Regions from separate parts of the Kocuria cellulosilytica genome, predicted to be linked through region 1. Evidence: riboswitches for the same ligand, from Rfam matches in the RefSeq annotation. Region 1 holds a riboswitch; each other region holds the start of a gene.

What was found. Region 1 has a riboswitch for thiamine pyrophosphate ahead of RCG67_RS12615 (3-oxoacyl-ACP reductase). Riboswitches for the same ligand answer to the same signal wherever they lie in the genome.
Region 2: linked by a shared signal. The riboswitch ahead of RCG67_RS14115 (FAD-dependent oxidoreductase) and the one ahead of RCG67_RS12615 (3-oxoacyl-ACP reductase) in region 1 are both predicted to bind thiamine pyrophosphate.
Region 3: linked by a shared signal. The riboswitch ahead of thiM (hydroxyethylthiazole kinase) and the one ahead of RCG67_RS12615 (3-oxoacyl-ACP reductase) in region 1 are both predicted to bind thiamine pyrophosphate.
Region 4: linked by a shared signal. The riboswitch ahead of RCG67_RS04050 (ECF transporter S component) and the one ahead of RCG67_RS12615 (3-oxoacyl-ACP reductase) in region 1 are both predicted to bind thiamine pyrophosphate.

Annotation. Positions count from the first base shown of each region.
Region 1 covers NZ_JAVFWZ010000008.1:83,627-91,173, reverse strand. The annotation lists gene RCG67_RS12645 (aldehyde dehydrogenase family protein) at 1-32, opposite strand, end outside; gene RCG67_RS12640 (gamma-glutamyl-gamma-aminobutyrate hydrolase family protein) at 29-844, opposite strand; gene RCG67_RS12635 (glutamine synthetase family protein) at 825-2,207, opposite strand; gene eat (ethanolamine permease) at 2,277-3,707, opposite strand; gene RCG67_RS12625 (hypothetical protein) at 3,880-4,026, shown strand; gene RCG67_RS12620 (FadR/GntR family transcriptional regulator) at 4,112-4,870, shown strand; TPP riboswitch at 4,925-5,028, shown strand; gene RCG67_RS12615 (3-oxoacyl-ACP reductase) at 5,075-5,839, shown strand; gene RCG67_RS12610 (LLM class flavin-dependent oxidoreductase) at 5,839-7,251, shown strand.
Region 2 covers NZ_JAVFWZ010000010.1:68,621-76,167, reverse strand. The annotation lists gene RCG67_RS14145 (AMP-binding protein) at 1-270, shown strand, start outside; gene madL (malonate transporter subunit MadL) at 280-687, shown strand; gene madM (malonate transporter subunit MadM) at 687-1,451, shown strand; gene RCG67_RS14130 (VOC family protein) at 1,525-2,436, opposite strand; gene RCG67_RS14125 (hypothetical protein) at 2,650-3,702, opposite strand; gene thiE (thiamine phosphate synthase) at 3,779-4,453, opposite strand; TPP riboswitch at 4,529-4,632, shown strand; gene RCG67_RS14115 (FAD-dependent oxidoreductase) at 4,628-6,082, shown strand; gene thiS (sulfur carrier protein ThiS) at 6,079-6,318, shown strand; gene RCG67_RS14105 (thiazole synthase) at 6,320-7,192, shown strand; gene moeB (molybdopterin-synthase adenylyltransferase MoeB) at 7,189-7,547, shown strand, end outside.
Region 3 covers NZ_JAVFWZ010000003.1:44,307-51,853, forward strand. The annotation lists gene RCG67_RS05335 (Rne/Rng family ribonuclease) at 1-2,974, shown strand, start outside; gene RCG67_RS05340 (nuclear transport factor 2 family protein) at 3,157-3,891, shown strand; TPP riboswitch at 4,062-4,155, shown strand; gene thiM (hydroxyethylthiazole kinase) at 4,147-5,022, shown strand; gene thiE (thiamine phosphate synthase) at 5,019-5,702, shown strand; gene RCG67_RS05355 (bifunctional hydroxymethylpyrimidine kinase/phosphomethylpyrimidine kinase) at 5,699-7,219, shown strand; gene rplU (50S ribosomal protein L21) at 7,440-7,547, shown strand, end outside.
Region 4 covers NZ_JAVFWZ010000002.1:318,655-326,201, forward strand. The annotation lists gene RCG67_RS04035 (aminotransferase class IV) at 1-759, shown strand, start outside; gene RCG67_RS04040 (energy-coupling factor transporter transmembrane component T family protein) at 768-1,565, opposite strand; gene RCG67_RS04045 (ABC transporter ATP-binding protein) at 1,562-3,481, opposite strand; gene RCG67_RS04050 (ECF transporter S component) at 3,478-4,098, opposite strand; TPP riboswitch at 4,189-4,308, opposite strand; gene RCG67_RS04055 (DUF4235 domain-containing protein) at 4,569-4,847, opposite strand; gene mnhG (monovalent cation/H(+) antiporter subunit G) at 4,906-5,421, opposite strand; gene RCG67_RS04065 (MrpF/PhaF family protein) at 5,418-5,690, opposite strand; gene RCG67_RS04070 (Na+/H+ antiporter subunit E) at 5,687-6,382, opposite strand; gene RCG67_RS04075 (Na+/H+ antiporter subunit D) at 6,379-7,547, opposite strand, start outside.

The sequences.
Region 1 (7,547 bases):
GTGGCGGGGTCGATGATCTGCGTGGTGGTCATGGGATGCGGGTGTCCTCTCGCTGTGGGGCGGTCTGTGCCCGGCCGGTGCCCCCGGGGCGGTCCTGCCGGGCGCGGTGCTGCGCCCAGCCGTGGGCCACGCGGACGAAGCCGTCGAAGAGCCGGGCGTCCTTCCGGTTCTCCTCGGGGTGGAACTGCACGCCGAGCGTCCAGCCGCCCTCGACGGTCTCGACGGCCTCGACCGTCCCGTCCTCGGCGCGGGCGGTGACGACCAGTCCCTCGGCCACCGTCCCCAGGGCCTGGTGGTGGTAGCACGGGGACCACGCCGTCTCGCCCAGCAGCTCCCGGCAGCGGCTGCCCGGCGCGGTGCTGAACTCGACCTCCCCGTACCGGCCCGGCTCGGGCTGGTAGCGCACGGCGTTCTCGTTGACGTCCGGCAGGTGCTGGATCAGCGTGCCGCCGAGCGCCACGTTGAGGATCTGGGCGCCGCGGCAGATCGCGAACAGGGGCAGCCCACGCTCCAGCGCCGCCCGGGTCAGGGCGAGGTCGTGCTCGTCGCGGGAGGGCTGCGACGAGGTCAGCTCGTGCCGGTCGGCGCCGTAGAACTGCGGGTCCACGTCCACTCCCCCGATGACGATCAGCCCGTCCACGAGCTCCAGCACGTCCGGGTCCGTGCCCACCGGGGGCAGCAGCAGGGGCGTGCCGCTGGCCGCGGCGACCGCCTCCACGTAGGCGCCGGGGACGATCGCGGCGACGGAGTTCCAGACCCCCCAGGAGCCCTCCTGGTAGTAGGTGGTCAGCCCGATCCGGGGCCGGTACCCGGGCCCGCCCGGCTCAGAGGCGCTCGAAGCCACGGCGCAGCTCCCAGTCGGTGACGGCGGCCTCGAAGGCCGCCAGCTCCACGTCGGCGTAGTGCACGTAGTGCTCCACGACGTCCTCGCCGAACAGCTCCCGCGCGAGCTCCGAGCCGGCCAGCAGGTCCCGGGCCTCGCGCATGGTCGAGGGCACCACGGGGGCGTCGGACTCGTAGGCGTTGCCCTCGGTCATCGGCTCGAGCTCGAGCTCCTGCTCGATGCCGTGCAGCCCGGAGGCCAGCATCGCGGCGAGCGCCAGGTACGGGTTCACGTCGCCGCCGGGGAGCCGGTTCTCCATCCGGGCGGACTGCCCGCTGCCCACGAGGCGCACGGCGCAGGACCGGTTGTCCACGCCCCAGGCCACCGAGGTGGGGGCGAAGCTGCCCTCGACGAAGCGCTTGTACGAGTTGATCGTGGGCGCGTAGAACAGCGTGAACTCGCGCATGGTCCGCAGCACCCCGGCGATGAACCGGTCGTAGGTCCGGGACCGGGCGTCCCGCTCGCGGTCCCAGAAGACCAGTTCGCCGTCGGGCCCGCGCAGGGACATGTGGATGTGGCAGGAGCTGCCCTCGCGCTCGTTGGGCTTGGCCATGAAGGTGATGGACTTCCCCTGCTGGTGGGCGATCTGCTTCGAGGCCAGCTTGTAGACCACGTGGTTGTCCGCGGTGACCATGCCCTCGTCGTAGCGGAACGCGATCTCGTGCTGGCCGAGGTTGCACTCGCCCTTCGCGGACTCCACGGTCAGCCCGGCCGCGTACATCGCGTTGCGGATCTCCCGCAGCAGCGGCTCGACCCGCTGGGAGCCCAGCACGGAGTAGTCCACGTTGTACTGGTTGGCCGGGACCAGGTTGCGGTAGCCGCCGTCCCAGGCGTCCTCGTAGCTGGTGTTGTACACGCAGAACTCCAGCTCGGTGCCGGTGACCATGGTGAAGCCCATGTCCCGGGCGCGGTCCAGCTGGCGGCGCAGCATGGACCGCGGCGACATCGGGATGGGCCGGCCGCCGTGGCCGGTGAGGTCGCACTGGATCAGGACCTGGCCGGGGTTGTGCGGCATCAGCCGGATCGTGTCCAGGTCCATGGCGAACTCCATGTCCCCGTAGCCCGAGGACCAGCTGCTGATCGAGTAGCCGCCCACGGTGTTCATCTCCGTGTCCACGGCCAGCAGGTAGTTGCAGCCCTCGGCGCCCTCGTCGAGCACCGAGTCCAGGAAGAACTGCGCGTGGTTGAGCTTGCCCTGCAGCCGGCCCTGCATGTCGGTGAAGGCGAGCACGACGGTGTCCACGAGCCCGTCGGCGACGTGCCGGCGAAGCTGCTCGACGGTGAGCATCCGGTCGTTCCGCGGGTGCTGGGGAGTCTGGGTCATGGGTCCGGTCCTTCGTCGCTGAGATCGGTGGTGCCGCGGGGGGTGGCCACGGTGGTGGGGAACGGGTGGTCAGTGCAGGTCCGCCTCGGCGGTGCGGATCTGCGCGAACTCCTCCTCGGGGGCGTGGCCCACCAGCCGGTGCCGGCTGTAGAACCAGTAGTAGGCGAGGAAGACCACGAACACGAGGGCGGTGATGGACGCGGCGAGCACGTCGACCAGGAACGTCGCGACCACCGCCACGAGGGCGAGCACCAGGGCGATGCCGGTGGTGACCACGCCCCCCGGGGTGCGGTAGCCGCGCGGGAGATCGGGCTCGCGCAGCCGCAGCACGATGTGGGAGAGGTTCAGCAGCACGTAGGAGACGGTGGCGCCGAACACCGCGATGTTGATGAGCAGCCCGCCGTCGCCGGTCACGGCCGCCAGCACGAAGCCGATGGTGCCCGGCACGATGAGGGCCACCCACGGGGTCCTGCGCTTGCCGGTCAGCGAGAGCCACCGGGGCAGGTACCCGGCGCGGGAGAGGGCGAAGAGCTGCCGTGAGTAGGCGAACATGATGGAGAAGAAGCTCGCGACCAGCCCGGCCAGGCCCGCGTAGTTCACGATGTTCGCCATGACGCTGTCCGCCCCGGCGACCGCGCGGATGGCCTCCGGCAGCGGGTTGTCCGAGGTGCTCATCGCCTCCGAGCCCGCGGCCCCGGGGACGAGGACGAGCATCAGCGCCCCGGAGACCAGCAGGAAGGCCATGGCCACGATGATCCCGCGCGGCATGTCGCGGCGGGGGTCGGCGGTCTCCTCGGCGGCCAGCGGTACGCCCTCGATCGCCAGGAAGAACCAGATCCCGTACACCAGGGCCGCCATCGCCCCCGCGTACCCCATGGGCAGGAACGTGCTCGCCCCCACGGCGTCGTCCGGGACGATGTCGAAGAGGTTGGCGGCGTCGAAGTGCGGCACGAGCGCGACGACGGTCACCCCCAGCGCGAGCACCGCGATCACGGTGATCCCGAACATCAGCTTGAGGGCCTCGCCCACCCCGTACATGTGGATGCCCATGAACACGAGGTAGGTCACGAGGTACACCGGCCAGGAGTTGGTGATCCCGAACAGGCCCAGCGCCTCGATGTAGCCGCCGATGAACGTGGCGATCGCCGCCGGGGCCACGGCGTACTCGATCAGCACGGCCATCCCGGTGGCGAAGCCGCCGAGCGGGCCCAGCGCGCGGCGGGCGAAGCCGTAGCCGGCCCCTGCCGTGGGCAGGGTCGAGGAGAGCTCGGCGAGGCCGAAGACCATGCAGGTGTACATGAGGCCCATGAGCACGAAGGCGATGAGCAGCCCGCCCCACCCGCCCTCGGAGAGCCCGATGTTCCAGCCGGAGAAGTCCCCGGAGATGACGTAGGCGATGCCCAGGCCCGCGAGCAGCACCCAGCCGGCGGCGCCGGAGCGGAGCTGGCGGTGTTGGAAGTACTCGTCGGTGCGGTCGGGCTGGGCTGGGGAGTCGGGCATGGGACGATCCCTCCGGGTTCCACAAAGGTCTGAAAACAGACATATGGCGCGAGTGGTCACAGTCTGTGGGCTGCCCTCCACCCCGTCAAGACCCCGGGGCCCGGTCCGCCGGCGGCGCACGGGGCGGGGCGCCGTACTGACGGCCGCGGGCGGATGACGCACAATGGGGAGCATGAACCAGAACGACGCCTCCGACCGCTCCAGCTCGCAGCACTCCGGCCAGGGCCCCTCCTGGGCGTTCATCGCCGTGACGGCGGGCTTCCTCGTCTCCGTCGCGCTGATGATCGCCGTGGGCGTGGTCGCCCTCGACCTCAGCTAGGCGGAACCCCGGCGGGCGCCCGCCGGGTGCCCGCCGGCACCGTGGCACGGCGGGCGCCCGCCGCACCGCAGGGAGGAGCGCCACCGTGAGCGACCCGGTCCAGCACCCCCTCATCCGGCCCGTGCGGCAGGGCAACGCCTTCGAGGAGGCCGTGGAGCGGATCCTCGACTCGATCCGGCTCGGCCTGTTCCGCAGGGGCGAGCGCCTCCCGCCCGAGCGGGAGACCGCGGCGATGCTCGGGATCTCCCGTGCCACGCTGCGGGAGGCCCTGCACGAGCTCCAGGCCGCCGGCGTCCTGGAGGTGGTGCGCGGCCGCTACGGCGGGACCTTCGTGACCGGCCGCACCGCCCTGCCGGACGGGACCCTCCCCCCGGTGGACCCCGCGGACGTCGAGGACGTGCTCGTGTTCCGCGCCGTCGTCGAGCCCGCCGCGGCGGAGCTGGCCGCGGCGGCGGCCCTCAGCGCGGCCGCCCGGGAGCACCTGCTCGCGTGCCTGCGGCAGGTCGAGGAGAGCTCGCCGGAGGACTACCGTCCCGCGGACGCCCGCTTCCACATCGCCGTCGCCGAGTTGGGCGGCTGCCCCAGCCTGGTCCGCGCCGTCGCGGAGGTCCGCTCGCGGGCCAGCGACCTGCTGGACCGGATCCCCCTGCTGCCGGTCAACCTCGAGCACTCCGACCGCCAGCACCGCGAGCTCGCCGACGCCGTCCTGGCGGGCGACGCCCCGGCCGCCCGGGCCTCCTCCCTCGCACACCTCGAGGGCACGGCCGCGCTGCTGCGCGGCTTCCTCGGGCACGGGACGCGCTCCTCCGGCGACGACGCCCCCGGTGGCCGCCGTCCCGCCTGAGCTGCCCGTTCGCGGGCAACGGGCGGATCCCGGAGCGGCGTGCCTATACTCGTCCGCAGTGACACGGGGTGCCGGCACCGCACGAGGAGCCGGCTGAGATGACACCCGTCGAACCTGATCCAGTTCGTACTGGCGAAGGGATGTCCTGCCGGGGCTCGCCGTGGCCGGCCCCCGCGTCTCCTCGCCCTGATCCCAGGGAGTCCCATGCAGATCGCAGAACAGACCGTCCTCGTCACCGGCGGGGCCCGCGGCCTCGGCCGCAGCGTCGTCGAGGCCTTCGCGGCCCAGGGCGCGCAGGTGGTGGTCAACCACCGGACCAGCGAGGCGGCCGCGGAGGAGCTCGCGGACCGGTACGGCCCCGAGCAGGCCGTGGCCCTGCGCGCCGACGTGACCGACCCCGCGCAGGTGGCGGACATGCTGCGCGCGGCGCGGGAGCACTTCGGCTCCCCCGTCAGCACGGTGGTGAACAACGCGCTGGCCGACTTCTCCTTCAACGGCGACGCCCGCGCCACGGCGGAGGGCATCCGCTGGGAGGAGTTCGACGCCCAGTTCACCGGCAGCGTCCGCGGGGCGCTCAACACCACCCAGCAGGCGCTGCCGGGCATGCGGGAACGGGGCTTCGGCCGGATCGTGAACATCGGCACGAACCTCTTCCAGAACCCCGTGGTGCCGTACCACGACTACACGGCCGCCAAGGCCGCGCTCCTGTCACTGACCCGCACCCTGGCCAAGGACCTCGGACGGTACGACATCACCGTCAACATGGCCTCCGGCGGGCTGCTGCGCACCACCGACGCCAGCGCCGCCACGCCCGAGGCGGTCTTCGACCAGATCGCGGCGGGCACGCCGCTGGGCCGCGTCACCACCCCGGCCGAGTTCGCCGACGCCCTCCTGTTCTTCGCCTCACCGTGGGCGCGCTCGGTCACCGGGCAGAACCTGGTGGTCGACGGCGGACTGGTCCTCGACTGATGGGGGCCGCCGGGACCCCGCCGCGACAGCTGCACCTCAACGCCTTCCTCTTCGGCGCGGGCCACCACCAGGCCGCCTGGCGGCACCCGGACTCCGCGCTGGAGCAGCTCGGGGACATCGCCCACTGGGAGGATCTCGCCCGCACCGCCGAGCGCGGTCTTTTCGACGCCGTGTTCTTCGCCGACGGGCACAGCACCGGCGACGTCGGGGACGGGCCCCGGTGGTTCCTCGAGCCGTTGACGGCCCTCTCCGCCATGGCGCGCGCCACGGAGCGGATCGGGCTGGTCAGCACCGTCTCGACGACCTTCTGGACGCCGTTCCACGCCGCCCGCATGCTGGCCTCGCTCGACCACATCAGCCGGGGGCGGGCCGGCTGGAACGTGGTCACCTCCATGTTCGACGCCGAGGCGCGCAACCACGGGCTGCCGGAGATGCCGCCGCACGCCCTGCGCTACGCCCGGGCCGCCGAGTTCGTGGACGTGGCCCTCCGGCTGTGGGACTCCTGGTCCGACGACGCCCTGGTCGGCGACCGGCACGGCCTGCACGCGGACCCCGAGCGGGTCGCCCGGGTCGACCACGTCGGCGAGCACTTCCGCGTGGACGGTCCGCTGACGGTGCCGCGCCCGCCGCAGGGCCGACCGGTCCTCTTCCAGGCGGGCGCATCCGGCCCGGGCCGGGATCTGGCCGCCCGGCACGCCGAGGGGGTCTACGCCGTGGCCTACGACCTCGACAGCGCCCGGGAGTACACGACGGACCTGAAGCGGCGCCTCGCCGCGGCCGGGCGGGACCCGGGGTCCGTGGCCGTCATGCCCGGGCTGGTGGCCTGGGTGGGCTCCACGGAGGAGGAGGCCCGGGCCAGGCAGGCCGAGCTGGACGCCCTGCTGCCCGTGGCACAGTCCCTGGCCCAGCTGTCCGCCTTCGTCCAGCAGGACTGCAGCGACTGGGAGCTGGACGCTCCGGTCCCGCGGCTGGCTCCGCTCGAGGGCTTCTCCGGGCCGCAGGGCCGGTACGCCACGATCCTGCGGATCGTGGCGCTCGAGCGGCCCACGGTGCGGCAGCTGCTGGGGCGGCTGGCCGCCGGGGGCGGGCACTGCACCGTGGTCGGCACCCCGGAGGCCGTCGCCGACCGGATGGAGCTGTGGTTCCGCTCGGGAGCGGCCGACGGGTTCAACCTCATGCCGCCCCGGCTGCCCGACTCCCTCGACGACTTCGTGGACCACGTGGTTCCCGTGCTCCAGTGCCGGGGGCTCTTCCGCACCCGGTACACCGCCTCCACGCTGCGCGGGCACCTCGGGCTGCCGCGGCCCGGCGGCGCTCAGGAGCGGTCGGCGGAACCCGGTGCGCCGGGAGCTCCCTCCGGCGCCCCCGGTGGGTCGGTCAGCACGTCCTCGACGGGCCGGCGCAGGCTGTAGGGCGGTCTCGGGCCGTGGCCGGAGCGCACGGCGGCGAGCAGGTTGCACGGCAGAGTGCGTCCGACGTCCATGGCGACCCCCGAGGACTCGATGGCACCCGTTGTGGCATCGGTCCCGGACCCATGGTCGAATGTGCGCCACCCGCGGTGAACGCCGGGGTCCGCCACGGTCGTCACCGCAGGACACGCAGCGCACCATCGGGGTGGAACGGCCACGGGTCCTCCCGCGTCCCCGCGCACCGGCCCGCACCCCGCGGCGCCGTGGGCGTCCGCTGTTCTCCGGTGCACGGGGCAGGG
Region 2 (7,547 bases), on a different contig from region 1:
GCCGTGCGGGAGTCCGCGGTCGTCGGCGTGCCGCACCCCGACCTCGGGGAGGTGCCCGTCGCCGTCGTCGTGCCCCAGGGCGGCGCTCCGGCCGACGCGGAGGAGATCCTCGAGACCATCCGGCCGCGGCTGGCGCGGTTCAAGCAGCCCCGGCGGGTCGAGTTCGCCGGCGAACTGCCCCGGAACGTCATGGGCAAGATCCAGAAGGCGGCGCTGCGCCAGGAGCACGCGGCGCTGTTCCAGCAGGCACCGACCGGACCGAAGGGCTGAGGGGCGGACATGATCATCACAGGCGTAGCAGTACTGGCCGGGTGCTTCCTGACGGGAATGCTCATCGGCGAATTCCTGGGGCTGTTGTTGGGGGTCGACGCCAACGTGGGCGGTGTCGGCTTCGCCATGGTCCTGCTCGTGCTCGTCACCCACCGGATGCGCCGGGCGGGCATGCTGCCCTCGGCGACCGAGCACGGGGTGTTCTTCTGGAGCGCGATGTACATCCCGATCGTGGTGGCCATGGCGGCCACCCAGAACGTGGTCTCCGCCGTGAGCGGCGGCCCCATGGCGCTGCTGGTCGGGCTCGCGGCGCTCATCGCTGGGGCCGCACTGGTCCCGGTGCTCGCCCGGATCGGGGGCCAGGCGGACCCGCTGCCTCCTCGGGAGCAGGACAAGGCGATGGAGGAGGTCTCCTGATGGACGTCGTCGCAGAACTGCTGGAGTCCAACGGGCTCGTCTTCGCGTTCCTCGTGGTCGGGGTGCTCATCCTGGTCTCGAACTACTTCTCCCGGCGGCTGACCCGCGGCCGGCTCCAGGGCTCGGCCATCGCCATCACCGTCGGCCTCGTCCTCGCGTACTTCGGCGGCCTGCACACCGGTGGTGAGCGCGGGCTCGCGGACATCGCGGTCTTCGCCGGGCTCGGCCTCATGGGCGGCTCCATGCTGCGGGACTTCGCCATCGTCTCGACCGCCTACGGGGTGGACCTGGACGTGATCAAGAAGGCCGGCGTCACCGGGGTGCTCGCCGTGCTGCTGGGCGTCTTCGTCTCGGCCGTCGTCGGCGCGGCGATCGCCGCCGGGTTCGGGTACACCGACCCGGTCAGCATGGCGACGATCGGCGGCGGCGCGGCCACCTACATCGTCGGCCCGGTCACCGGGACGGCGCTGGGCGCGAGCAGCGAGGTCATCGCGCTCAGTGTGGCCGCCGGCCTGGTCAAGTCCGTGGTCGTGATGATCGGCACGCCGTTCATCGCCCCGCTGATCAAGCTCGACAACTACAAGTCGGCCATGGCGTTCGGCGGGCTGATGGGCACCACCTCCGGAGTGGCCGGCGGGCTGGCCGCCACGGACGAGCGGCTCGTGCCGTACGGCGCCATGACCGCGACGTTCTTCACGGGGATGGGCGTGCTGCTGGTGCCCTCGGTCTTCTACTTCGCCCTGGTGCTCCTCACCGGCGGCTGAGCCACCGGCCTCCGCGTACGGATGTGCCCCCGGTCCTGCCAGGACCGGGGGCACATCCGTACGCGGAGAGGGCTCAGGCGGCGACGCCCACCTGGATCAGGGTGTTCCAGGGGTCCTCGAAGCGCAGCACGGCGCCGTCGTGCCGGGTGGGGACCCGGTGGTCCGCGAGCCGGGCCTCGAGGGCCGCGACGTCGTCCGCGCCCGGCAGGTCGATGTTGACCTGGCCCAGCCCGAGCGAGGCCGCGCGCGGGCCCGCCCCGGCGCTCTGCCAGGTGTTGAGCGCGATGTGGTGGTGGTAGCCGCCGGCGGCGATGAACAGCGCGGAGCCGATGTCGCTCATCACCTCGAAGCCGAGGACGTCCACGTAGAACTGCCGGCCCAGCGGGATGTCGCCCACCTGCAGGTGGACGTGGCCCAGGGTGGCGGGCGGCGCCGCCGGGCGCTGCCCGTCCTGCGGGACCAGGTGCTCCTGCAGGAAGCCGTTCGGGTCCAGCGGGTTGGAGGCCAGTGTCAGGAGACCGTTGGCCTCCCGCCGCCACGTGTCGCGGGGGCGGTCGGTGTAGAGCTCCACGCCGTTGCCCTCGGGGTCGTCGAAGTAGAAGGCCTGGCTGTAGAGGTGGTCGGCGCTGCCGGTGAAGGAGCGGGGCGCCACGGTCGCCACGGACGCCAGTGCCGCGGCCAGGGCGGGCTCGTCCTCGAAGACGACCGCGGTGTGGAACAGCCCGGCCTGCCCGCGGCGGGCCGGCGGGAGCTCCCTGACCTGGCGCAGCCGCACCACCGTCCGGCCGTCCCGGCCCAGCACCGCGGTGTCCCCGGAGTGGGCGAGCACGTCGAGGGTGATGGCATCCGAGTAGTAGGCGACCATCGTGTCCAGGTCGGAGACCAGCAGCTCCACGGCGCCCATGCGGGTGCCGGCGGACAGCAGGTCCTCGGCGGGGCGCCTCGTCAGGCTCTCGGGGGCGGGGTTCTGGGGAAAGATCGGCATCTCGGGGTTCTCCGTCGGCGTGGGCGGCGCATTGGTTGATGTGTCCCCAATACTAGCCCGAGAAGCTTTCCGAAGCAAGTAAATGGTCGGTGGGACTCCCGGCGGCCCCCGGTCACGGGCGCGGGCGCCGTGACCGGGCCGCCGCGCCGCCCGCGCTCGCCGCGGCCCGAGCCGTGGCAGACCCGCGTGGCGGACCCGTGGCCGGAGGGCCGGTCAGAGGACGAAGATCAGGGCGGCGATGACGCCCAGGATCACCAGGAAGACAATGCCCCAGGCCTTGAGGTTGTCGGAGTCGTCCTCCTCGGGCTCGGCCGGGCGCGGCGGCCAGCCGCCCGGACCGGGGCCGAACACCGGTCCGGAGGGTCCCTGCCCACCCGCTCCCGGTCCTGCGGGCGCCCCCTGCTCGGCGCCGTGCCCGGGAGTGCCGTACTGAGGGGCGCCGTAGCCGGGTCCGCCGTATCCCGGTGCGCCCGGACCGGGAGCCCCCTGGCCGGGGTACTGCCCGGGCGGCGGGGGAGCCGGCGTCGCGGGGCTCACGCCCCACCGCGGCGCCTCGGGCGGGTCCGCGGGCGGGGCCTCCGGCGGCGGCGACCCTGCGCCGGGACCGCCGGTCGCGGGCGGTGCCGGGGCGGGCGGCGGTCCCGCGACCGGGCCCGGCGCCGGCAGGGCCTCGCCCGAGAGCACGGGGCCGTCCTCGCGGTGGCCCTTCTCCGCCTCGGTCAGCAGGGTCACGAACTGCTCGAGCGGCTCCGAGCCGTCGTGCTCCCGCGCCAGGAAGCGCTCGGCGCGGCGGCGGACCACCTTGTAGACGCGCCCGTCGTCGGGAACGCCCAGGTCCCGGGCGGCCCGCGCCACGGCGAGCGGGGGCTGCTCCGGCAGGGGGTTCGTGCCCCACTCCAGGAGCCCGGTCAGCAGCGGGCGCTCGAGCACGGAGGACAGCGCCGCCCGGGCGCCCGGCACCCGGGTCAGCTCCAGCAGCCCGCTCGGCGGGGCGGACGGGCACCCCGGCACGTCGCTGGGCAGCCGGGCCGCGCGCTCCAGCCAGAAGGTGTCGCCGAAGAGGGTGGCGAGCAGCACGGCGGCGGCGAGCCGGTCGTCGCCCGGCGCGGCGTCCTCCGGGGCGCCCTGCTCCCAGTGGGTGCCGAGCGCGCGGCGGGCGGGCTCACCGGCCAGCCGGACGCGCAGCTGCACGTCCTCCGGGCCGCGGGCGGTCTCCGCGGGACGCTCCACCGCGTGCCGCACCTGGGGATCGAGCTCGGGGTCCATGGGCCACTCCTCCGTCGTCGTCCGTGGGTCCATGCTCTCAGAACGTGCTGAGCGCAGGCGGGGAGCCGGGAAGGGATCAGGCGGGGAGCAGGCTGCGCAGCTGCCCCGCGGCGACCCGGGGATCGGGGGCCTCGGTGACGGCGCGGACGACGACGACGCCGCGCGCCCCGGCCGCCAGCACCTGCGGGAGCCGCGGCTCGTCGATGCCGCCGATCGCGAACCACGGCACGGGCAGGACCTCTGGGCCCGCCGCGAGCCGGGCCTCCGTGAGGTCGGCGACCGCGCGGACGAACTCCAGGCCGGTGGCGGGGCGCCCCGGCTTGGTGGGGGTGGCCCAGACGGGGCCCGTGCAGAAGTAGTCGACGTCCGGGTCCTCGAGTGCCTCCCGGGCCTGGCCGAGGTCGTGGGTGGAGCGCCCGATCAGCACGTCGGGGCCCAGCAGCTGCCGGGCCTGCGCGGGGGAGAGGTCGTGCTGGCCCACGTGGAAGACGTCGGCACCCACGAGGGCGGCGATGTCGGCGCGGTCGTTGACGGCGAACAGGGCGTCGTACTCGGCGGCGACCCGGCCCAGCAGCCGCAGCGCGGCGATCTCCTCGTCCGCGTCGATGCTCTTGTCCCGCAGCTGGACGATGTCCGCGCCCCCGGCGTACGCCGCGTGCAGGAACTCCTCGAGGTCGCCCCGGTCCCGGCGGGCGTCCGTGCACACGTACAGCCGGGCGGCGTGGAGCGCGGCCGCCCGGGGATCGTGCAGGGAGGAGTCAGTGGGGACGGAGTCGGCGGGGACGGAGGCGGCACGGGTATGCTGGGTCACACGCTGATGATAGGTCAGCGGTTCTGCGGGAGCCCCACCGGGGGCTGAGAGGGCGTCCAGCGCCGACCGCCACACCTGATGCGGGTCATGCCGCCGTAGGAAAGGACAGCCCGAGTGACGTCTGCGCACCCCGTCCCGGCGACCGCGCCCCATCCGCTGGTCGAGCAGCCCGTGCACGTCCGGGCCGACGTCGTCGTGGTCGGCGCGGGGGTGATCGGCCTGGCCACCGCCTGGGAGCTGCGCCGCCGCGGCCGCTCCGTCGCCGTGGTGGACCCCGAGCCGGGCTCCGGCGCCAGCCGCGCCGCGGCCGGGATGCTGGCCCCGGTGAGCGAGGTGCAGTACCAGCAGGAGCCCCTCTACCCCCTCATGACCGCCTCGGCGGCCGAGTACCCGGCGTTCGTGGCCGCCCTCGAGCAGGCCGCCGGCGGGACGGTGGGCCACCGGGCCACCGAGACCCTGGTCTGCGGCGTGGACGCCGCCGACCGGCAGGCCCTGGCGGACCTCCGCGAGCTGCAGGCCCGGCACGGCATGACCGTGGAGCAGCTGAGCCTGCGGGCCGCCCGGGCCCTCGAGCCGGCCCTGAGCCCCCGGCTGTCCGCCGCGTTCCGGATCCCCGACGACCACCAGGTGGACCCGCGCGGCCTCGTGGCCGGACTGCTCGCCGCCCTCACCGCCCCGGAGCCCTCGGAGCCTCCCGGGTCCGCTCAGCCACCGGAGCCCCCGGCATCCCCTGGGCGGTCGCGGTTCCCGGGCCCGGCGGAACCCCCCGAGTCCCCGCGGTCCCCGGAGGGCGCCGGGCCCGCCGGCTTCCCGGGCGGGCGCGACGGCGGGCCGGCCCGGCTCGTCCACGGCCGCGCCACGGGGCTGCGCCGCAGCGCCGAGGGCGCCGTGACCGGCGTCCGCCTGGCCGACGGCGGGATGGTCTCGGCGGCCTGGACCGTGCTCGCCCCGGGGACCGGCCTCGGCGACCTCGAGGAGCTGCCGGAGGGCTGGCACCCTCCCCTGCGCCCGGTGCACGGGGACATCCTGCGCGCCCGGGTCCCCGCCGGTGCGCCCGAGCTGCTCGAGCGCACCGTCCGCAGCCTGGTGCACGGGACGCCCGTCTACCTGGTGCCCCGCACCGACGGGACCGTGGTGATCGGGGCGACCTCCCGCGAGGACGACCTCGCCGGCCCCAGCGCCGGCGGCGTGTTCCGGCTGCTGCGCGACGCCCAGGCGCTGGTGCCCGGTGTCGCCGACCTCGAGCTCGTCGAGGTGCTGGCCCGCGCGCGGCCCGGCACCCCGGACGACATCCCGTACCTGGGGCGGGTCCGCGACCCGGACGGCTCGCCCGTGCCGGGGCTCGTGGTCTCCACCGGCTACTTCCGCCACGGCGTCCTGCTGGCCCCGCTGGCCGCCCGGCTCGCCGCGCAGCTCGTCGTCGGCGGCGCCGGACCGGATCCCGGCGCCGACGCCGAGCACCTCGCCACCACCGACCCGCACCGCTTCGACCGCCCCGTCGAGGCCCGTCGAGGGGACCCCGCCCCGGCCGCCGCCGGGCCCGGCCCCGGGAACAGGAGCACCCGATGACCGCCATCACCCTCAACGGCCGGCCGCACACGGCGGCGGAGGACGCCACCGTCGTCGACCTCGTCGCCGAGACCGTCGGCCGCGCCCTGGGCCCGGACGGCGCCCCGCGGGACGGCGGCCGCCTCGGCGTCGCCGTGGCCGTGGACGCCGCGGTCGTCCCCCGCAGCCGCTGGGCCCGCACGCCCGTGGCCGAGGGCCAGGCCGTCGAGATCATCACCGCCGTCCAAGGAGGCTGACGTGACCCACCCGCACCCCCACCCCGTGCACGACCCGCTGGTGCTCGACGGCACGGAACTGTCCTCCCGGCTGATCATGGGCACCGGAGGCCTCAGCTCGCTGCACACCCTCGAGCAGGCGCTGCTGGCCTCCGGCACCGAGCTGACCACCGTGGCCCTGCGCCGCTACGCCCCCGGCCAGGGGGACTCGCTGTTCGCGATGCTCGAGCGCAACGACATCCGGATCCTGCCCAACACCGCCGGCTGCTACACCGCCCGGGACGCGCTGCTGACCGCGGAGCTCGGGCGGGAGGCGCTCGAGACCGACTGGGTCAAGCTCGAGGTCATCGCCGACGAGGACACACTGCTGCCCGACGTGGTGGAACTCCTCGACGCCACCGAGCAGCTCGTGGCCCGCGGCTTCGAGGTCTTCGCCTACACCTCGGACGACCCCGCCGTGGCCCGGCGCCTCGAGGACCTGGGCGCGGCGGCGGTGATGCCCCTGGGCGCCCCCATCGGCACGGGCCTGGGCATCCTCAACCCGCACAACATCGAGCTCATCGCCTCCCGAGCATCGGTGCCCGTGGTGCTCGACGCCGGGATCGGCACCGCCTCCGAGGCCGCCCTGGCCATGGAGCTGGGCTGCGACGCCGTGCTGCTCGCCAGCGCCGTCACCCGCGCCCAGGACCCGGTGGCGATGGCCACCGCGATGCGCCACGCCGTGCTCGCCGGCCGGCTCGCCGCCGGGGCCGGGCGCATCCCCGCCCGCCGCCACGCCCACGCGTCCTCGCCCATGGCCGGGCGGGTCGGCACGGACGCCCCCGACGACGGGCCCGCCGCCGGCCCGGCCGACGTCCCGCGCGGTGACTGGGCGCCCGTGGGGGAGCGGCCGTGAGCCCGCTGCCCCCGCTCGTGGCGCCCGGCCCCGAGCTGACCCGCGAGGAGCTCGAGCGCTACGCCCGGCACCTGACCCTGCCCGGGATCGGGCCGCTCGGCCAGCGGCGGCTGGGCCGCGCCCGCGTGCTCGTCGTCGGCGCCGGGGGACTGGGCGCCCCGGCCCTGCAGTACCTCGCGGCGGCGGGGGTGGGGACCATCGGGATCGTCGACGACGACGTCGTGTCGCTCTCCAACCTGCAGCGCCAGGTGGTGCACACCACCGCCGACGTCGGCCGGCCCAAGGCCGTCTCCGCCGCCGAGGCCGTCACAGCGCTCAACCCGCTGGTCGAGGTCCGCACCCATCCCGTCCGGCT
Region 3 (7,547 bases), on a different contig from region 1:
CGACCGGAACGCCGGCAACGGGAATGCCGACGCCGGGGGTGCCGGGAACGGGGCCACCGGCGACCGGAACGCCGGCAACGGGAATGCCGACGCCGGGGGTGCCGGGAACGGGGCCACCGGCGACCGGAACACCGGCAACGGGATCGCCGAGGCCGAGGGCGCGCGGAACGGGACGACCGACGACGAGAACACCGGCGACCGGAACGCCGACTACGAGGGCACCGACGACGGCGAGGGCAGCGACGGCGACGAGCCGCGCACGGCGCTGTCCGCCGCCGTGGCGGCGACCTCGCTGATGTTCCACGCCCCGGACCTCGACGAGCTGCGCGAGGCCGCTCAGCAGCGCGCGGCCCGCCGCCGCGAGGCGCGGCGCCGCCAGCAGGAGGAGAACGCCTCCGCCGAGGACCCGGGCGACGGTCCCGAGGAGCAGGACACGGCCGAGCTCGCCGACGAGGGCGAGGAGGCCGGACAGGGCTCGGGCGGGGGCACCACCAGCCGCCGGCGCCGTCGCCGCCGCCGCGGCGAGGTCGACATGGAGCTCGTGGGCGGCAGCGACGACGACCCGCCCAACACCGTGACGCGGGTCCGGGCGCCGCGCGCCGCGGACTCCGCCACGGTCGACGAGGTCGTGGCCGTGAAGGGCTCCACGCGGCTCGAGGCCAAGAAGCAGCGCCGGCGCGAGTCCCGCCAGACCGGCCGCCGCCGCCAGGTGATCACCGAGGCGGAGTTCCTGGCCCGCCGCGAGTCCGTCGAGCGGCAGATGCTGGTGCGGCAGAAGGACAACCGGATCCAGATCGGCGTCCTGGAGGACGGCGTCCTGGCCGAGCACTTCGTCTCGCACACCCAGCAGGACTCCCTGATCGGCAACGTCTACGTGGGCAAGGTGCAGAACGTGCTGCCGTCCATGGAGGCCGCGTTCATCGACATCGGCCGCGGCCGCAACGCCGTGCTGTACGCCGGCGAGGTCAACTGGGACGCGTCGCGGCTCGAGGGCGGGCCCCGTCGGATCGAGGTCGCGCTGAAGTCCGGGGACTCGGTCCTGGTGCAGGTCACCAAGGACCCGGTCGGGCACAAGGGGGCGCGGCTCACGAGCCAGATCTCCCTGCCCGGCCGATACCTGGTCTACGTGCCGGGCGGGTCGATGACCGGGATCTCCCGGAAACTGCCCGACGTCGAGCGCGCCCGGCTGAAGAAGATCCTCAAGGACCGGCTGCCGGACGGGGCGGGAGTCATCGTGCGCACCGCCGCCGAAGGGGCCTCCGAGCAGGAGCTCACCCACGACATCAACCGGCTGCGCGCCCAGTGGGAGCAGATCCAGGAGCGGGCCGGCTCGACGAAGACGCTGCCGCCCGAGATGCTCTACGCGGAACCGGACCTGACGATCAAGACCGTCCGCGACGTCTTCAACGAGGACTTCACCACCATGGTCGTCCAGGGCGACGAGGCGTGGGACAACATCGAGGCGTACGTGACCTACGTCGCGCCGGACCTGCTCGACCGGCTCCAGAAGTGGGACGAGGACGAGGACCTGTTCGTGAACTACCGCGTGGAGGAACAGATCCAGAAGGCACTCGAGCGCAAGGTCTTCCTGCCGTCGGGCGGCTCGCTCGTGATCGACCGGACCGAGGCGATGACGGTGGTCGACGTGAACACCGGCAAGTTCACCGGCTCCGGCGGCAACCTCGAGGAGACCGTCACCAAGAACAACCTGGAGGCGGCCGAGGAGATCGTCCGGCAGCTGCGGCTGCGGGACATCGGCGGGATCATCGTGATCGACTTCATCGACATGGTGCTCGAGTCCAACCGGGACCTCGTGCTGCGCCGACTGGTGGAGTGCCTCGGCCGGGACCGCACCAAGCACCAGGTGGCGGAGGTGACCTCGCTGGGGCTCGTGCAGATGACGCGCAAGCGCATGGGCACCGGCCTGCTCGAGGTGTTCTCCGAGCCGTGCGAGCACTGCGCCGGTCGCGGCGTGGTGGTCCACGACCACCCGCTCGAGGGCCGGTCCGGCGGCGCCACGGGCGAGTCGCGCGACCAGCGGCCCAACCGGACGGAGCGCAAGCGCGGCCGCGGGGGCCGGGGCGAGCAGCAGCCGGCCCGGACGGAGCAGCGCTCCACCGAGCCGGACCCCGCGGAGAAGGCCAAGGCCGAGGCCGCGCGGACGGCGTTCGCGACCATCGCCGCCGCCACCCACCACGAGGAGGCCGTCGTGGAGGAGCCGGCCCGTGCCGAGGAGACCGCCCCGCCGGCGGAGTCCCGGCCCGAGGGCTCGGGGCGCTCGCGGAAGAAGCGGCGCGGCAAGCGCAGCCGCAACCGCGGCCAGGGCGCGGACACCGCCGCCGAGCAGCAGCCGGGGACGGGGGAGGAGCCCGCTGCTTCCGCACCCGAGCAGGTCTCCGCCGAGGAGACGCCGGCAGGGCAGGGCTCACGCCTGATGATCAAGGGCGAGGTCATCGAGCTGCCGCAGGGCCACGCCCCTGCGGAGGAGCCCGCCGAGGCCCGGCCGCTGAGCCTGGACTCCCTCGCGGAGGCCTTCGAGCACTCCGCGCCGGACGCGGCCTCCGCTCCGCGGGAGCCGGCCGGCACGACGGGCGCCGCTGCGCGGAACACGGCCGCACGGGACACCGCCGCACGGGACACCGCCACGGAGGACGCCCGGGCGGGTGCCGCCGAGCAGCAGAGCGAGGGGCGCGCGGGCACGGCGCCGCAGGCTCCCGCCCCGGAGCAGCCGCGGGCGGACGTCGAGCCGGCGCGCCCCCGCCGGCGCTCCCGGCGGGCCTCGGCACCGGAGGCCCGCCCGGGCGAGGCCGAGGTGACCGCCGGGCAGGCGGCCACCGCGGAGGGCGCCCGGCACGAGGCCAAGGCCGTCGCCCAGCGCTCCCCGGAGGAGACCTCGGGCCGCGCGCCGACCGTCGTCGGCGTGGGGGTCAAGGCGGAGGACCTCACCAGCGGCCGGCCCGCCGAGCGCGGCTGAGCCGCCCCCGCGAGCAGCACGACGGAGGACCCCGACCGGTACTGGTCGGGGTCCTCCGTCGTCGTGCGCTCCGCCTCCCTGTCGGGCCGGGCACGGCGCGAGTAGCGTGGTGGCACGACACGCGGGCCGGCCGACCGGGCCGATCCGTCGGATCCCCGGCCCGCAGCCCCGAGGGGACAGTCATGAACAACAAGCAGATCGTTCTCACCGCCGGCCGCGAGCTCTTCGGCGAGCGGGACGCCTCGGCCATCGACCGGCACTGGGCCCCGGACTACCGGCAGCACTCCGCGCTCGCGCCTGATGGCACGGCAGGACTCCAGGCGATGTTCCGGCAACTGCCCGAGAACTTCCGATTCGAGCCCCTGCGGGTGCTCGAGGACGGCGACATGGTCGCGGTCCACTGCATCTACCACGGGTTCGGCCCCGACCCCACGGCAGCGGTGGACGTGTTCCGCGTGGCGGAGGGAAAGATCGCCGAGCACTGGGACGCCCTGGCGCCCCTGCCGGGCGGTTCCGCCGGGACGCACCGGATCGGCGGACCACGGCAGATCACCGGGCGCGAGCGCACCGGCGCGAACAAGGCGGCGGTGACCGAGTGGGTGCAGGAGCGGCTCATCGGCGCCGACCGGGACGCCCTCGAGGAGCTGGCCCGCGACCCGCGCTACGTGGAGCACGGCCCCGGCCCGGACGACCCGCTCGCCCGGCACACCCTGCACCGGGTGCTCGGCGAGGGCGACCTCGTCCTCACCGTCACCGAAGCCCTGCTCGGTCCCGGCGACGGAGGCGCCGAGCCCGGCGACCGCGTCCCGGCCGGCTGCTACGACCTGTGGCGGGTCTCGGACGGCCGGATCCTCGAGCACTGGGGGGTCTGCCAGCCCGTCCCGGAGCGGATGCCGCACGGCAACGGCTTCTTCTGAGCGACAGGACGTCTCCACGAGCCCGATGGTGCCGGGCCGTGGGGAGCCGATCACCGGTGTGCCCCTCCGCCCGGGCGCAGCCCCCGAGGGCGGGACGACGGAAGCACTCCGAGCGCCGCGGCCGGGGCCCTCCGGCGTCCCGGCGCACCTTCTGCGACTACACTGGCAGGACACCTGACACGGGGTGCCGCGCGAGCGGCTGAGAACACACCCGTCGAACCTGATCTAGCCAGTACTAGCGAAGGGATGTCGCAGATGCGCGATGCCGTACCCACGTCCGCCGGAACACCGGGAGCCGTCCGGCCGGTACCACCGGACCCCGCGCTCGCCGAGGACGCCGCCGCGGCCCTGGAGGACCTGCGCTCCGCGGCGCCGCTGGTGCAGTGCATCACCAACGCCGTGGTCACCAACTTCACGGCCAACGCGCTGCTCGCCGTGGGCGCGTCCCCGGCGATGACCGACATCCAGGGCGAGGGCGGGGTCTTCGCGGAGCTCGCGGACGGCCTGCTCGTCAACACCGGCACGCCCACCGCCGAGCAGCGCGGCGCCGCCTACGAGGCCGTCGGGGCCCGGCACCGCGCCGGCCGGGCGTGGGTCCTCGACCCCGTGGCGGTGGGCGCCCTGCCCGTGCGCACCGCGCTGGCCCGCGACCTGCTCGAGTTCCGGCCCGCGATCGTGCGCGGCAACGCCTCCGAGGTCATGGCCCTCGCCGGCGGCGCCGGCGGGCGGGGCACGGACGCCACCCACGGGGTCGAGGCCGCCCGTGACGCCGCCGCCGCGCTCGCTGAGCGGGCCGGCTCGGCGGTGGCCGTGTCCGGGCCCGTGGACCTCGTGCGCTTCCCGGGCGGCACCGTCGTCCGCGTCCCGCACGGCACGCAGCTGCTGACCCGCATCACCGGCGGGGGCTGCGCCCTGGGTGCCCTCATGGCCGCGTTCACCGCCGTGCGCACGGACCGGGGCGCGGCGGCCGTGGCGGCCACCACGGTGTACACCCTCGCGGCCGAGGACGCGGCCGCCGAGGCCTCCGGGCCCGGGTCCTTCGCCGTGGCCCTGCTGGACCGGCTGCACGCCGTGACGCCGGAGCAGGTGGCCGCCCGGGCGGAGCTGGTGCGCGAGGAGGTGGCCCGGTGAGCCCTCGCCTCGATCCCGCGGCCCTGGCCCTGCACCTCGTGACGGACACCGCCCTCAGCGCGCCCCGGCCGGTCCCGGACGTCGTGGCCGCCGCAGTGCGCGGGGGCGCCACCATGGTCCAGGTCCGCGCGAAGGACGCCCCGGTCCGTGATCTCGTCGCCCTGCTGACGGCCGTCGCCGAGCGCGTGGGCCGGCAGGTCCCCGTGCTCGTGGACGACCGCGCGGACGTGTACCTCGCCGCCCGCGCGGCCGGCGCCCCCGTGGCCGGGGTGCACGTCGGGCAGACGGACCTGCCCGTGGCGCTCGCCCGGCGGATCTGCGGCCCCGACGCCGTGCTGGGCCTCAGCGCGGCCACGGCCGAGGAGCTCGACACCGCCTCCGCGCTGCCCGCCGGCACGGTCGACTACCTGGGCGTCGGGGCGGTGCGGGCGACGCGCACCAAGCCCGACCACCCCGAGCCGCTGGGCGTCGAGGGCTTCGCCCGCGCGGCGGCCCGCACCTCCCTGCCCTGCCTGGCCATCGGCGGGGTGCAGGCCGAGGACGCCGCCGCCCTGCGCGCCGCGGGCGCCGCCGGGCTGGCCGTGGTCTCCGGGATCTGCGCCGCTGCCGACCCCGCGGCCGCCGCCGCCCGCTACGTGCGCGCCTTCGGCGCGGCGCCCGCCGAGGAGGTGGCCCCGTGAGCGCACGCGTGCCCCGCGTCCTGGCCGTCGCCGGCACCGACCCCACGGGCGGGGCCGGCCAGCACGCGGACCTCAAGTCGATCGCCGCGATGGGCGGCTACGGGATGAGCGCCGTCACCGCCGTCGTCGTGCAGAACACCGTGGGCGTGCGCGCCATCCACGTCCCGCCGGTCGAGTTCCTCACCGCCCAGCTCGAGGCGGTCGCCGAGGACGTCGAGATCGACGCCGTCAAGATCGGGATGCTCGGCTCCGTGCCGGTCATCGAGGCCGTCACCCGGTGGCTCGGAGCCCACCGGCCCCCGGTCGTGGTCCTGGACCCCGTCATGGTCGCGACCTCCGGGGGGCGCCTGCTCGAGCCCGACGCCGAGGACGCCCTGCGCTCGATGCTGGGCCTCGCCGACCTGATCACCCCGAACCTGCAGGAGCTCGCCGTGCTCGCGGGCGAGGACACGGCGCCGTCGTGGGAGGAGGCCCTCGCGCAGGGCCACCGCGTGGCCCGCGCCCACGGGACCCTGGTCCTCGTCAAGGGCGGGCACCTCACCGGGGACCGGACCCCGGACGCCCTCGTGGGCCCGGACGCCCCGGAGCCCCTCGTGGCGTTCGACGGCGTCCGGGTGCCCACCGAGAACTCGCACGGCACCGGGTGCTCCCTCTCCTCGGCCCTGGCCACCCTCCAGGCCCGGCACGGGGACTGGCCCCGGAGCCTGCGGATCGCCCGGGACTGGCTGCGCGGGGCCCTCGAGACCTCCGGGGAGCTCTCCGTCGGCCACGGGAGCGGGCCCGTCCACCACTTCCACCACGTCCAGCACGCCCTCGAGACCTGGGGCGCCGTGCCGGAGCGGTTCAGCGACGAGCTGTGGGAGGCCTCCGCGGCCGTGCGGCGGGAGATCGAGGAGCTCGAGTTCGTGCGCCGCCTCGGGGACGGGCGGCTCGAGCCGGACCGCTTCCTCGCCTACCTCGACCAGGACCTGCAGTACCTCGACGGCTACAGCAGGGCGCTCGCCCTGCTGGCGGCACGGGCGCCCGACGAGGAGCAGCGGCTGTTCTTCGCGGCCGGCGCCGTGTCCTGCACCGAGACCGAGGCGCAGCTGCACCGGGCCCGGCTGCAGCACGCCGGGGACGGCGGCGCGCGGGACGAGCCGGCGGAGGTGACACGGCGGTACACCACCTTCCTGCTCGCGGCCACCGCCGCGGAGCCCTACCCCGTGGGCCTCGCGGCCGTGCTCCCGTGCTACTGGGTGTACGCGGACGTGGGACGCCACCTGGGCGAGCTCGCCGCGGCCGGCGGGCCCGGCGAGCACCCCTACGCCGACTGGCTCGCCACGTACGCGGACGAGGGGTTCCAGGAGGCCACCCGCACGGCCCGGCGGCTGCTCGACGACGCCGCCCGCGAGGCCCCGGCGGAGGTCCGGGAGCGGATGCGGGAGGTGTTCCTGGAGGCCTGCGCGCTCGAGCGGGACTTCTTCGCCGCGCCGGGGACGGGGCGCCGGTTGGCGGGCATTGACCGGATCGAGTAGTCTTGATCTTCGGTGCCATGCCGGTGCGCGCGTGTAAAAACTCGACACCCCACCTGGCGGCACATGCGGGTGCAGTTCCTGAATTGCGGCGAACCTGCGCTGACCTCGGCCTAGTCCCACGGGCCGGTCACCGACAGCTCGTCTCAACGTCGTTGGTCCTGACAGGTATGCGCTCGACCCACACTGTTTACACATGACGTCGAGAGAAGTGAGTTCCCAAGTGGTGTACGCGATTGTCCGCGCTGGCGGCCGCCAGGAAAAGGTTTCCGTCGGAGACCTCGTTACCCTTGACCGCGTCGCCGGCGGAGCAGGCAGCACCATCGAGCTC
Region 4 (7,547 bases), on a different contig from region 1:
ATGCGCGCCGTCGACGGCGTCGTGCAGAAGTTCGAGGCCCACCACCAGCGGCTCTCGGCCTCCGCGCGGCTGGCCCAGCTGCCCGTGCCGTCCGCGCGGGACACCCGCGGAGCGGTGGAGCTGGCGCTGGCCCACGCGGCCCCCGGCGGGGACGGCGGCCTGGGCGCCGAGCACAGCGTCAAGGTCGTGATCAGCCGCGGCACGCCGGAGGACGGCCCGTGGTCCTGGGTCGTGGTGAGCCCCGTTCCCGGGACCACGTTCCGGCAGCGGCGGGAGGGCGTGACCGCGGTGCTGCTGCCGCGCGGCCACGACCCCGCCCTGGACGCCGGGTACCCGTGGCTGCTGCCGGGGGCCAAGACGCTCTCCTACGCGATCAACATGGCCGCCCTGCGCCACGCCCGCTCCCTCGGGGCGGACGAGGCGGTCTTCACCACGGAGGGCCGCAGGGTCCTGGAGGGTGCGACGTCCTCCGTGGTCTGCGCCCGCGTGCGCGGCGACCGCCGCACCCTGCTGACACCGGAGCCCTCGCACGGGATCCTGCCGGGCACCACGCAGGCCAAGATCTTCGCCGCCGCCCGCCGGGACGGCTGGGAGCTCGGCTACGGCCCGCTGTACCCGGCGGACCTCATGGAGGCCGACGCCGTGTGGCTGGTCTCCAGCGTGCGGCTCGCGGTGCCGGTGCGCCGGCTCGACCACCAGCCGCTGCCGGTGGACCCGGACCTGACCCGGCTCGTCACGAGCTGGGTCTCGCAGGCCTGATCCTTCGCTCAGGCCCAGATGAACCGGTGCGTCCCGAGCAGGACCGACACCGCCGGGCCGGCCGCGGCGGCCGCCGCGCAGCCCGCGAGGACCACGGCGTCCCGCCAGGAGTGCTCCGGGAGGCGGGCCCACGTGCGCGGTCCCGCGCCGAAGCCGCGCGCCTCCATGGTGACCGACAGCCGGGTGGCCCGGCGCAGGGACTGCACGAGCAGCGTGAACGCCTGACCGCCGAACTCCCGCAGCGCGCCCACCTGCCCGTGCCCGGCCCCCGCCCCGCGCGCCCGCCGGGCCATCGCGAGGGTGGCCCACTCGGAGGCCATCACACCCACCAGCCGCAGCGCGGCCAGGGACGCCAGCACGAAGCGGGCCGGGAGGCGGAGTGTCTGCGCGAGGCCGTCGGCGAGGTCCGTGGGGTCCGTGGTGAGCACCAGCATCAGCCCGGGCAGTGCCAGTGCCAGCCCGCGGAGGGCGATCGCCGCGCCTGCGGCCAGCGCGCCGGCCGAGATCCCGGTGACCCCCAGGTCGAGCAGCACCGGCCCGGAGTCCTCGGTGAGCAGCGCCGTGCCCCACCCGCTCACGAGGGCCGCCACGACCACCGGCCACGCCCGGCGCAGCAACGCGAGCGGGTGCTGCCCCGCCAGTGCCAGGAGGAGCAGCTCGCCCAGCAGCACGGTCCCCGACGTCACGGGGTCCGCGCTGAGCACGAGCACCACGGTCAGCAGCAGCGCCCCGGCCAGCTTGACCACTGCGTTCGTCCGTCCCAGCAGGGAGGCCCGGGACGACGGCGCGATCGCGGGAGCGCTCATCGGACCGGCTCCCCCGCCGGCCGGGACCGCGGCGGCGGGCGGTGGGGCGGACCCGGACGGCCGCCCTGCGGGTTGCGGGGGCCGGGGACGTGCGGCTCGGGAGCGGAGGCCTCGAGGGCACCGGATGCGGGAGGGCGAGTCCCCGGCCCGTGCGGTTCCGGGACCCGCTGCTCCGGAGCGCAGGCCTCGAGAAGACGGGTCACGGGAGTGCAGGGTCCGGGCGTCCCGAGCTCGAGCACCTCGGCGCCGAGCGCCCGCACGAAGTCCTCGTCGTGCGTCACGGCCAGGACCGAGGTGCCGGCGTCGAGCAGCTCCACGAGCAGGTCCACGAGCTCCGCCCACGTCAGGGCGTCCTGGCCGAACGTGGGTTCGTCGAGGACCAGCACGTCCGGGTCCGTGGCGAGCACCGTGGCCACCGACAGCCGCCGCTTCTCGCCGCCGGAGAGGGTGAACGGGTTGGCGTCGGCCAGGTGGGACAGCCGCAGCCGGCGGAGCAGCTCGTCCGTGCGCCGCTGCCGCTCGGCAGCCGGGGCGCCCGCCAGCCGGGGCCCGTGCTCGAGCTCGGCGCGCACGGTGGCGCGCAGGAACTGGTGCTCGGGCTCCTGGAAGACCGTTCCGACCCGGGCCACGAGCTCCCGGCCGCTCCACTCGAGAGGATCGGGACCTGCCCCGCGGTCGAGCCGCGGGTGCGCGGTGACGGTGCCGCGCACGGGGGCCAGCAGGCCCGCCAGCGTCAGCGCCAGCGTGGACTTCCCGGCGCCGTTGGGGCCGGTCAGGGCGAGCGCGCGGCCACGGTGCAGGCTCAGGCTGACGTCGTCGACCGCCGTGGGCAGGTCCCGTCCCACGGCGGCGTCCTCCGGGGTGCGTCCGCGCCGCCGCGCCCGGCGGCGCGCGCGCAGCCGGCGCGCCGAGGGCTGGCTGCGGGAGACGCACAGACCGTCGGCGCTCAGCAGCGGACCGTCCTGCGCGGGACGCTCCTGACCGGCACGCTCCCGCTCGGGATGCTCCTGCTCAGGACAGGACTGCTCGGAACGCCCCTGCCCGGCACGCTCCCGTCCAGAGCGCTTGTGCCCGGCACGCTCCCGTTCCGGACGCTCCTGCCCGGGCGGGCGCGCCGGCGCGCGCGTGGCCGGCACCCGGCCGGGGACCCACACCCCGGCCCTGCTGAGCTCGTCGGCCGCCGCACCGAGCACCTGCTCCGGGGACCCGTCGTGGGCGATGCCCCCGTCGTGGCCGAGCACCACGACGCGGTCCACGACCTCGGCCCACACGGCCACGCGGTGCTCCACGACCACGAGCGTGGCACCGCTGCGGTCCAGGCAGGACACCACGGCGTCACGGACCTGCCGCACGCCGGCAGGATCCAGGTTCGCGGTCGGCTCGTCGAGCAGCAGCAGCCCGGGGCTCATGGCCACGGCGCCGGCGAGCGCGAGGCGCTGCTTCTGTCCGCCGGACAGGGCCGCGGTGGAGTGCCCGAGCGGGAGGTCGAGGCCCACGTCGTCGAGCGCCGCCCGCACCCGCGGCCAGATCTGTTCCCGGGGCACCGCGAGGTTCTCGAGGCCGAAGGCGGTGTCGTCGCCGATCCGGGACAGCACCACCTGGGACTCGGGGTCCTGCTGCACGAGCCCGGCGCGGCCCCGCGCCCGGTGCGGCGGCATGCCGTCGAGCAGCAGCTCGCCGGACCCGGACTGCCCGTCGTCGTCGTGGAGGACCCCGGCCAGGGCGTGCAGGAAGGTGGACTTGCCCGCCCCGCTGGGACCCAGCAGGAGCACCCGCTCCCCCGGCTCCAGCACGAGGTCGAGTCCGTGCAGCGCCGCCGTGTCCCGCCCGGGGTGGTGCCAGCCGAAGCCGCGGGCCTCGACGCGCGCGCCCCGGGCGGCGGGCACCGCACGGCGCTGGGCCGTGGGCGCCGTCATCGCCGCACGGCCCGCCCGGAGGCGAGGCCCTGCAGGACGCCGGTGCCCGCGAGCGCCCGCACCACGGCGTGCATGAGGAGGCCGGCGAGCACCGCCCCGGAGACGGCCGCCAGGAGCACGTAGACCACCTGGTGGCCGAGCGCCCACTCGTAGTTGTAGAGGATGTTCTCGTGCACGCCCAGGAAGATCCCGCTCACGGCGCCTGCGACAGCCGCCGCGAGGGCGTCGAAGCGGCGGTACCGGAAGGCGGCGAAGGCCAGTTCGGCGCCGACGCCCTGGACTAGGCCGGAGAGGACCACGAGCAGGCCGAAGTGGGTCCCCAGGAAGCTCTCGATCACGGCGGCGAGCAGCTCGCAGAACAGCGCGGCACCGGGCTTGCGGATGATCAGTCCGCCGAGCACACCGGCCACGAGCCAGCCGCCGGCGATCAGGCCCACGGCGGGCGGATAGGCGACCGCGGCCGTGCCGACCACGGGGTAGAGCAGGTTCGACCACGCCCAGAAGACGACCGCGCACACGGCGGCGAGGACTGCGGCCACGACGATGTCGACGACGCGCCAGGACGAGGCGCCGGACGTGCCGGGGCGGCGGGCGGGGCGGTGGGTGGTGGTGTTCACGGTGGGTTCCTCCTGGGCTCAGCGAGCCGTCGGTGCCAGGAGGGGACGGGGTTCCTCCGGGCCGCGCCGGTGGCGCGCTCCCGGGGAACACCCCTGAGATGCTCGACTCCCTTCGCCGGTGCTAACCGGAGCAGGTTCGAGGGTCTGCGGCGATCCGCACTCTCAGCGCCACGCCGGTGTCCCGGGCGGGGCGCTCCCCTGTCGTTCAGTGCCACCGAGTCTACCCCGCCGCCCGGCCGCCCGCGCACGTCGGCAGGCACCAGCATCCCGCCGCGACGCTGCGGTGCTCCTTCCGCACGCCGCCGTGCTGGTCCCGGATGCCCCCGCGGTGCGGGGGCCGCACGGCGAAGAGGGCCGCACGGCGAAGAGGGCCGCACGGCGAAGGGGTCAGCACGACGAAGGGGCTCGTCCGGTCGCACACCGCTGCGGTGTGCGACCGGACGAGCCCCTCACGAGGTGCTCCCCTGCGCTCAGACCTCGGCCTGGCTCGAGGCCTTGGGGCTCTCCTGGGACTTGTTCTCCATCTTCGCGACCTGCCGGTGCACGGCGACCTTGATGACGGTGCCCACCAGGCCGGTGATGACGGACCAGATGATGATGGCCGTCCAGGTCTCGCTGGGGTCCGGGTTCTTGGCCGGCGGCGGGTTGCCCGTGACACGCGTCCAGACCGAGCCGAGCACCTTGTGCGAGAGGACCACGCCGCCCAGCGAGGCGCCGGTGCCGAGGAGTTCGATGACCTTGTCGTTCATGGAGTGCTGCTCCTTGTCGTCCGGGGGACGCGAGTGCGCCCTGTCGATCCCGACCAGCCTAACGCGTCCCCGTCGATCCGTCAGTCTGCTGTCCGTCCGCTCGCCGGCCGTCCGCGCTCGGCGCCGGAGTCGCCGTGGCGGCGCGCCCGGGGGCACTCCCGGCGGCGCTCCCCGCGGCATTCTCCACGGTGCCCTCCGCCGCGCTCTCCGTGGCGCTCTTCCCGGCCCGGTTGAGCACCTCCTGCAGGTCGTCCTGCGTGAGCGTGTTCCGGTTGAGGTGCTTGGAGCGGTACGTGGACCGTCCCACCATGTGCGCCGAGACGGGCACGGTGAGCAGCTGGAAGATCCAGCCGAGGAGGATGAGCGGGATCATGACGGGGTCACGGTTCTCCAGGGCGACCGCCGTGAGCATCAGGAGCAGCCCGAAGACCTGCGGCTTGGTGCCGGCGTGCATGCGCGTCAGCAGGTCCGGGAAGCGGACCAGGCCGATCGCGGCCGCGAGGGACATCAGCGCGCCGACCACGAGGCACACGGCCGCGGCGGCGTCCAGGACGGTGTCCAGCACGGCGCTCACCGCCCGTGCTCGGCGGTCTGGGTGGCGAAGCGGGCCACCGTCACGGAGCCGATGAAGCCGACCAGGGAGACGATCACCATGAGGATCAGGTTGTTGAGGTGCCCGTGGTAGGCCATCTCCACGGCGAGGGCGGCCGCGACGACGGCCAGCAGCACGTCGGTGGCCACCACCCGGTCCAGCAGGGAGGGACCCTTGGCGAGGCGGTACAGGGTGCCTGCCGCGGCCGCGCTGAGCAGCACGGCCGCGACGGCCACGGCGATCTCCATCACGGGCGGTCCTCCTCGGGGGCGTCGGTCGGGGCGCCGGTCGGGGGATCGGCCGGGGTGTCGTCGCGGCGGCCGCCCACGATCTGCTGGCTCGCGGTGACCGGGGAGCCGATCGCGGCGCTGTCCCTGTGGTCCGTGCCGGCGGGTCCTCCCCCGCGGCGCTCGGCCCGCAGCGCGGCGAGCTCCTCCGGCGTGCCCATGATCCTGATCCAGGCGGCCTCCACCCGCAGCGCGGAGCGGCGGAACCGTTCGGCCTCCTCGGCGTTGCGGACGTTGAGCGCGTGGAAGTACAGCGTCCCGGCGGCACGGTCCACCTCCACGACGAGCGAGCCGGGGATCAGGGTCATGGTGTGCCCGGTGGCCGTCAAGAGCAGGTCCGAGCGGGTGCGCAGGCGCACGCCGACCACGGCGTTGCGCGCGCGCGGCCCCACGAGGATCGCGATGAGCATCACCTCGACGCTCGCCTTGGCGACCTGCCACACGAAGGTCACGGCGAAGACCGCGAACTGGAGGACGTTGAACCGGCCGGACAGCTGCACGGACGGGAGGTAGAGCACCCACGTCACGAGCAGGGCCAGGACCAGGCCGATCAGCAGGTTGCCGGGACCGAAGTCGCCCCACAGGGCGCCCCACACGGCCACGAGCCACACCAGCAGCGGCAGCTCGACGAGCAGGGAGTTCTTGGGCCGGGTCACGGGGCCTCCTCCACGACGGGCCGCGGCGCGGACTCGGGGTCCAGCACGGCCTCGACGTAGCGCTCGGGGCGGACGAGGTTCTCCGCGGCGTTGTCCGCGAGCTGGAACAGCGGACCGGCGAACACCGTGAGGGCCACCCCCACGGTGACGAGGGCCGAGGCCCCGCCGAGCATCGAGGGGGACATCAGGCGCACGTCGCCCTTGCCCGCGAACCGGCCCGCCTGGTGGTCCACGGCTCCCGAGGTGAGCAGGAACCGGGAGCCTGCGGGCACGGGGGCCAGCAGGATCGGGTCCGGGTACTCCGCGTCCTCGGGAGCGCGCAGGAACACGCGGTTCCACACCCGCATCAGGGCCAGCAGGGTCAGCAGGGACACCGCCACGGACCCTGCGACCAGGGCGTAGGCCAGTGGGTCGCCCCGGTCGACGCCGGCCTGCAGCAGGCCGGCCTTGCCCAGGAAGCCGGAGAACGGCGGGATCCCCCCGAGGTTGAGCGCGGGCACGAGGTAGAGGAGCCCGAGCAGCGGGGAGATCCGGGCCAGCCCGGCCAGCCGGTCCACGTTGGTGGATCCGCCGCGGCGCTCGATCAGCCCGGCCACGAGGAACAGGCTCGTCTGGATCACGATGTGGTGGGCCACGTAGTAGACCGTGGCGGAGAGGGCCTCCTGGGTGCCCACGGCCACGCCGAAGATCATGTACCCGATGTGGCTGATCAGCGTGAAGGAGAGCATGCGCTTGATGTCGATCTGCGCGAGCGCGCCGAGGATGCCGACCACCATGGTGAGCAGCGCGACCCACATCAGGAGGTCGTCGAGCCGGTCCCCGGGGAACAGCACCGTCTCGGTGCGGATGATCGAGTACACGCCCACCTTGGTCAGCAGGCCGGCGAACACCGCGGTGACCGGGGCGGAGGCCGTGGGGTAGGAGTCCGGGAGCCAGAAGGACAGCGGGAAGACCGCCGCCTTGATGCCGAACGCGATGAGCAGCATGAGGTGCAGCTGCATCTGGGTGCCCACCGGGAGGCCCTCGAGCTTGACGGAGAGGTCGGCCATGTTGATGGTGCCCGTGGCCGCGTAGATCATCGCGATGGTGATGAGGAACAGCACCGAGGAGATCACCGAGACCACCACGTAGGTCACGCCGGTGCGGATCCGCTGGACGGTCCCGC